3 regions of the Devosia sp. 2618 genome follow, and region 3 is predicted to be linked to each of the others. Evidence: predicted binding sites of a transcription regulator. Region 3 holds the regulator's gene; each other region holds the start of a gene.
The links. The regulator LexA, encoded in region 3, represses DNA repair genes until DNA is damaged. The targets are predictions, from matches to a motif close to TGTTCNNNNTGTGTTCNG.
Positions count from the first base shown of each region.

Region 1 (2,264 bases), 2.6 Mb from region 3:
CTGACGCAATTGCCCGATGCTCGTCAGCCCCATTTGGGCCAGTGTCGCCACCTGTTGCTCATTGAGCCGAAGGGCCGCGACCGGCAGTGTATCGAGCAATGTGGCAAGGCCGTCCGGCGCAACCACCTGGCTGCGGGCAAAGTGGCTGATCGCCCAGGCCGCACCAATCGTCGGTGCAATGGCGCCAGACACGGTATAGCCCAGCAGGCGCAACCGCGTCAGCAACAGGCGCAGCATCGGCGCCTCGCCGCCAAACAGGTGATCCACCCCGGTTATATCGAGCACAAGGTCGCCAAACCGGCCGACATCCTCCATCACCGCGACCATGGGGCTGGCATTGGAATGCCAGTCGACGAAATCGGCAAAGCCGGCCTCAAGCTGCGGGCGATTGATCTCCTTGGCGACCAGCGCCGGCACCAGAGCCCGCGCATCGGCCAGACTTTGACCAAGCCTGACCCCGGCCTGACCGGATTGGCTATCCAGTGCAACGATCCTGAGGCCGCCCTTGATTTTTTCGTAAAGCGCCAAGGGGGCGGCAAGCGTTGGATCAACCCGTTTCAGGTAGTCGGTGGGCCAGGTTGGCAGGAATAGCACCAGAAAGCGGCGTGGCCGGTCGGACCGGTTGCCCATGTCGAGGAGTGAAGTTTGAAAATCCATTTTCAGTCCATCCGAGCACCCATTCGGCATGCTGTCTGACAAGCGATCCGCGTTCGAGCCGCACCTGCCAGCGCGCCGGGCCGGGTGCCCGATCATCATATTGTTTTCGTCCACTGCGCCCCGGCAGCAGATGCCAGCGCAACTGCGCCGCGCTGCTTTGTCGTTGCGTGCCGTAGCGCAGCAGAAATATCGAACTGCCGGCCTCAGCAGCCCTGAGGCTGAGGCGTCGGCTGGCGGTAAAATCGAGCAGCTTCTGGTGCCCGGCAATGTCGGCGACCACGCCGGCCACCGCCCGACAAGCAATGGCCTCCTCGGCGGCCCAGAGCAGTTCGGCCATGTTGGCCGGACGCACCAGCACCATCGCGCCGGGATCAATGCCGAAATGGCCAAGACCCGGCCCATAGGGCAGACCGAGCTTTTGCGCCTCGTCGGCCAGCTGCAGATAGATCACCGCAATACGCCTTTGCGTCAGCAACCCTCCCATCTGCGCCAGAGCAAAACCAAGGCTTGCCCCGGTATTGCGCCGGTCATCGGTGAACACTTCCTGCAGCAGGCCACCGGCCAGTTTGGGAAAGCGTCCGTCCTCGGCCTCCACCACCACCCGTGCCTCGGCCAGCGCGGGTTTGCGCTCGATATCGGCAATGGTGTCGCGCAGCGCGGCGATGCGCTGGAGGCGGTCGGGGGCGGACATGCGCACCACCTTCTGATGTGAACAAAACAGGAACATGATGACTCCTGATGTTCCCGGAGTCGAGTCCTTTTTGTTGTGTCCCCATCCGTCCTTGTGTGACCCTTCCGCATCAAGCCCGGTCAAGACCGCGTGACAGGGGTCACAGCCCATTCACGGAAATCGGGCAGGCTGCTAACGCTGGATGGCTTGCCTTCCGGCGTGCACCTCATCGCCGTTCAACCCGCTCCAGCAAGGAGGCTTGCGCCATGTTCGAGGCCATTACCCGCCTGTTCAACAAGCCAGAAACCGCCCTGTCCAACAACGACCCCAAGCTGGCCGTCGCTGCGCTGCTGGTGCATCTGGCCGCCGTCGACGGGCAGATGAAGGATGAAGAACGCCAGGCGATCAAAACCGCGCTGATGGATCATTATGACATGGACGAGCCGTCCGTGGACAAGCTGATCAAGGAAGCGGCGCTGCGCGATGCCGAGGCGGTGGATTTTTACAAATTCACCTCGTCGATCACCCAGCTCGAAATGGATGACCGTATCGAAATCATCCGCATGATGTGGCTGGTGGTGTTTGCCGACAAGAACAATCACGAGCTTGAAGACAATCTGGTCTGGCGCATTGCCGAACTGATTGGCGTCTCGAGCCGTGACCGCACCATTTTGCGCAATCAGATCGGCAAGGCCGAAAAGGCCTGATCCGCCCCGCTGCTACCAGGCGGTGAATTTTCCAATCGTTTCGATCTCGTCCTTGTCGCAGTCGAACGTGCCGGATTTATCGGCCGCCTCGCGCGCCAGCACATTGGCATCGGCATTGGCTACCGCGTCCACATAGGCGATGTGGCAGGTATTGCCCTCGACCAGTTGCGTGACGACCAGCACCTTCCCCTTGTCCTCGCCCGTTTCAGGATCGGCGGTGTGATAGCGCA
Region 1 is NZ_JBEPOO010000001.1:3,918,147-3,920,410, reverse strand. Features, by position in the region: gene ABIE28_RS19400 (Y-family DNA polymerase) at 1-657, opposite strand, end outside; gene ABIE28_RS19395 (ImuA family protein) at 548-1,348, opposite strand; gene ABIE28_RS19390 (tellurite resistance TerB family protein) at 1,594-2,034, shown strand; gene ABIE28_RS19385 (hypothetical protein) at 2,047-2,264, opposite strand, start outside.
Region 1: a site for LexA is predicted at 1,366-1,383, ahead of ABIE28_RS19395 (ImuA family protein). Genes of this name have one in related genera too.

Region 2 (2,264 bases), 310 kb from region 3:
GTCATGCTTGAACTTCTTGTCGAGGGCAGGGGCTTCCTCGATCTCGTGGTATTCGCCGTCGATCTTGACGCGCTGGAAGCCCTTGCGCATCAGGTCGGCGAGTTCCTTTTTGTACTCACCCTTGCGGCCGCGCGCGATCGGCGCGAGCAGGTAAAGCCGCGTGCCTTCGGGCAGTTCCAGTACCTTGTCTACCATCTGGCTGACGGTCTGGCTTTCGATGGGCAGGCCGGTTGCGGGCGAATAGGGCACGCCGACGCGGGCAAACAGCAGGCGGAGATAGTCGTAGATCTCGGTGACCGTGCCAACGGTAGAGCGCGGGTTACGCGATGTGGTTTTCTGCTCGATGGAAATCGCGGGCGACAGGCCCTCGATATGCTCGACATCGGGCTTCTGCATCATCTCGAGGAACTGGCGCGCATAGGCGCTCAGCGATTCCACGTAGCGGCGCTGGCCTTCAGCATAGATGGTGTCGAATGCCAGCGACGACTTGCCGGACCCGGACAGACCCGTCATCACGATCAGGCTGTCGCGCGGCAATTTGAGGTCGATGCCCTTGAGATTATGTTCGCGGGCTCCGCGCACAATGATCTCACGGTTCTGGCTTGGCTTGGTGGTCATCAATTCAGTCCATGGCTCGGTGCGCCAGCAGGCTGCACCACGGCAAAGTCGATAATGGGCATTTGGTCAGGAAGACCAGATAAATAGGGGCGCCGCGCGCTTGCCACAAGCGGGGCAAACGCATGGCCGCCCGGCTTGCAGGTCACCTTAGCGTGTAGCTGACGACTTGCCAAAGCGGCATTGTTTGCGGTGAACATAAGCGGAACAATGCGGATTCGGTCAAGTCCGAAGATCATGCCGCGGTTTTGGAGCACGGCTACTGACAGGGTCTGTCAGCAGACAACAAAACGCCGCGCAGCTGGACGTGTGCACAAATGCCGCCAGCGAGCATTTCCAATGCGAGGCAGTGCCTCATGTGGAGGATGCTTGACTGGCCAAGATATATGGAACATAAAGAGAACAAATGAAGAGACACTTCTGTTCACAACTTCGCCAAGGCGCGGGCGGTGAGCGGCGCGCGGGAGTAAGGTGCCGCCGCTATGTAAGTGAGCGTCCTCGTGGGCAAAGGCCCGGGGACTGAATCGAAAGGAATGAGCGATGGCAGGCAGTGTGAACAAGGTCATCCTGGTGGGCAATCTCGGGGCTGACCCAGAAGTGCGCAACCTCCCAAGCGGGGGCAAGGTGGTGAATCTGTCGATCGCCACCTCGGAGAACTGGAAAGACAAGAACACCGGCGAACGCCGCGAAAAGACCGAGTGGCACCGTGTGGTGATCTTCTCGGAAGGTCTGACGCGCGTGGCCGAGAGTTATCTGCGCAAGGGCAGCAAGGTCTATATCGAAGGCCAGCTGCAGACCCGCAAGTGGCAGGACCAGTCCGGCGCCGACAAGTATTCGACCGAAATCGTGCTGCAGGGCTTCAACTCGAACCTGACGCTGCTCGACGGCCGCAACGACGCTGAAGGCGGCGGTGGCGGCGGCCAGGGTGGTGGTTATGGCGGCGGTGGCGGCGGCGACGGTGGTTTCCGTGGCGTGCGCGACAATGCCGGTGGCGGCGCGCGTCGTCCGGCCTCCAATGCACCGGCCTTCGAGCCAGGCGGCATGGACGACGATATCCCGTTCTAAGAACGCTGGATTATTTCAGAATGCAGAAAGGTCGCTTCGGCGGCCTTTCTTTTTGGCCTGAGTGTCAGGCGGCGATGGGGAAGGTCATTGTCGTGTTGCGACCGGCGGCCTTGGCTGCGTACAGCGCCGTATCGGCCTGCCGGAACAGGTCCTCGGCCGAACCGCCCCGATAGAGTGCAACGCCGACCGATGCACTTAACGCCATGGTGTGGCCCATGCGAGCGAGGGGTTGGGCGACCATTTCGACGATAGCCTGCGCCCGCTGCTCGATCTCGGCGAGGCTGAGGTCGGCACCCAGGAGCACGGCAAATTCATCGCCACCGATCCGCGCCACGAGTTCTGCCGTGCCGCTGCTCTCGGTCAGCCGCGCGGCGGCTTCCTTGATGCATTCATCGCCTAGCGCATGGCCGTGGGTGTCGTTGATCTGCTTGAAGCCATCAAGATCCATCAGCAGCAGCGCGCCGATCTGACGCTTGCTGGAGCCATCATTGAGCATGTCGAGGCGCGTCTGGAACTGGCTGCGATTGGCGAGACCGGTCATGACGTCGAACTCGGCCAGATAGCGCGTGTGATCGCCGAGCAGT
Region 2 is NZ_JBEPOO010000001.1:1,606,940-1,609,203, reverse strand. Features, by position in the region: gene uvrA (excinuclease ABC subunit UvrA) at 1-618, opposite strand, end outside; gene ssb (single-stranded DNA-binding protein) at 1,156-1,680, shown strand; gene ABIE28_RS08010 (diguanylate cyclase domain-containing protein) at 1,745-2,264, opposite strand, start outside.
Region 2: a site for LexA is predicted at 1,003-1,020, ahead of ssb (single-stranded DNA-binding protein). Genes of this name have one in related genera too.

Region 3 (2,264 bases):
AAAGTACCAGCGCATCGCCCAGACTTTTGGCGTGCCGCGCGACAATCACTGATTGGTTCGCTGAAAATGACGAAAGGCCCGCGCATCGCGCGGGCCTTTTTGTTTGGGATGAGTGGTGGCATGCCCTCGTGGTTCGAGGCTCGTCAGAACTCGCACCTCACCATGAGGGCTACTCGAACACTCGACCATATGAGTAGCCCTCATTGTGAGGCGGGAACGCAGCGACCCTCGAACCACCCTGAACTTGTCGAAGGAGGACGTGCCCCAAAGCTCAATGCACAAAAGAAAAGGCCACCGCGAAAAATCGCGATGGCCTCATCCGAGCTGCGCCGAAGCGCGCTCGCCAGTCTAGAAAAAACTAGAGCAGGGTCAGGTTGGTTGCCGATTCCTTGCCGTCACGGCCGGTCTCGAGCTCGTAGGTCACCTTGTCGTTCTCGTAGAGGCCCTGGAGGCCCGAACGCTGAACAGCCGAGATGTGGACGAAAGCATCCTTGCCGCCATTTTCTGGCGAGATGAAGCCGAAGCCCTTGGTGGTGTTGAAGAATTTAACGGTGCCGGTGATGAGGGCCATGATAGTTTCCTTTTGCTCGTAGCATCAGCGAACGAGCGGTTATCCAATGACAACATGCCAGAGGAAAATAACGTTCGCATGGTAGAGAAGGAAGCCACGGTCCGGCGAACCGGCATTAGGCAGCCGACTTAGGCTGAAAACGTATGCGACCTATATGGCACGGAATAGTCTATATTGCAAGATGGACGATATTGACAGTTTGCAGCCAACTGTGAAGCACATTTCAGCTTTTGTTCGAAGTGCTGACAAAACAACGACATATGCGACCGGGTGATTTCCGTCATCGGTTGCTGGCAGGCAAGGTGTCCCGGTCAAATTCGCGTGCGCGCCAACAAAAAGGGGCCGCGCCAACTGCGCAGCCCCATAGATCAGCAGCCGATGGTCAATACTTGCGAAGCAGACCCACAAGGCGTCCCTGTACCTTGACCCGGTCTGGTGGGAAGATACGCGTTTCGTAGGCGGGGTTGGCTGCTTCGAGCGCGATGGTGTTGCCCTTGCGGCGCAGCCGCTTCAACGTTGCTTCCTCATCGTCAACAAGTGCGACGATGATCTCGCCCGTGCTGGCGGCATCCTGCTTTTTGATGAGCACGGTGTCGCCATCGAAAATACCGGCGTCGATCATCGAGTCGCCGCGCACTTCGAGCGCGTAATGCTCACCGGCGCCGAGCATTTCGGGCGGCACCATGATGGTGTGGGTGTGATTCTCGATTGCCGAAATCGGCGTACCCGCCGCGATGCGGCCCATGACCGGAATGGAAATCGGCCTGGCATAATCCTCGGCCGCCGACATGCGCGAGGGGGGCGATGCGACCTTGCCCAGATTGCCTTCGATCACCGATGGCTCAAAGCGCGCCTTGCGGCCACCGAGCGAAGGGTTCATCGAATCGGGGAGTTTAACCACCTCCAGCGCGCGGGCCCGATTGGGCAGGCGGCGAATGAAGCCACGCTCTTCGAGCGCCGTTATCAGCCGATGAATGCCGGACTTGGATGCCAGATCAAGCGCATCCTTCATCTCATCAAAGGATGGAGGAATGCCGCTTTCCTTCATCCGTTCGTGGATGAACATCAGCAGCTCGTGTTGTTTGCGCGTGAGCATGGGCCCTCTCGGAGCGGGAATCGGAACATAGGCAGAACGACCATACGCGTTCCAGTTATGTTCTGCAATATGCCCAGCAAATTTCTGCTTTTGGCAGCGAGTTGTCCGTCAGAACCCGTCGAGCGGGATGGCCCGGACAATGGTTCCGGGCGACTGCCCAGGGTCAAATTCTGGCTGAATGATCAGCATATCGGCCTGCGCCAGCGACGAAGTATGGCCGCTATCGGTCTGCGCGATCGGCTGCAGCTGCGGGCCGGTCGGCGTCTGGATTAGATGGGCGCGCATGAAGTGGCGGCGGGCGGTGTTGGGCGGCGTGGGACCAGCCAGCGGCAGGCTCCACAGCGCGGGCTCAGGAAAGCCGAGGAAGGCGCGCAAAGCGGGGCGGATGAATACCATGGATGTGACCATGGCCGAGACCGGATTGCCGGGCAGGCCGAACACCAGCGTCTTGCCACGAGTGCCAAACATTAGTGGTTTGCCGGGCCGCATGTTGATGCGCCAGAAATCGAGCGTCACGCCAAGGTCGACCAGGATTTCCTGGACGATATCGTGATCGCCAACACTGGCGCCGCCAGTAGTGATCAACACATCCGGTTC
Region 3 is NZ_JBEPOO010000001.1:1,292,936-1,295,199, forward strand. Features, by position in the region: gene ABIE28_RS06515 (IlvD/Edd family dehydratase) at 1-52, shown strand, start outside; gene ABIE28_RS06520 (cold-shock protein) at 359-571, opposite strand; gene lexA (transcriptional repressor LexA) at 954-1,667, opposite strand; gene ABIE28_RS06530 (molybdopterin molybdotransferase MoeA) at 1,776-2,264, opposite strand, start outside.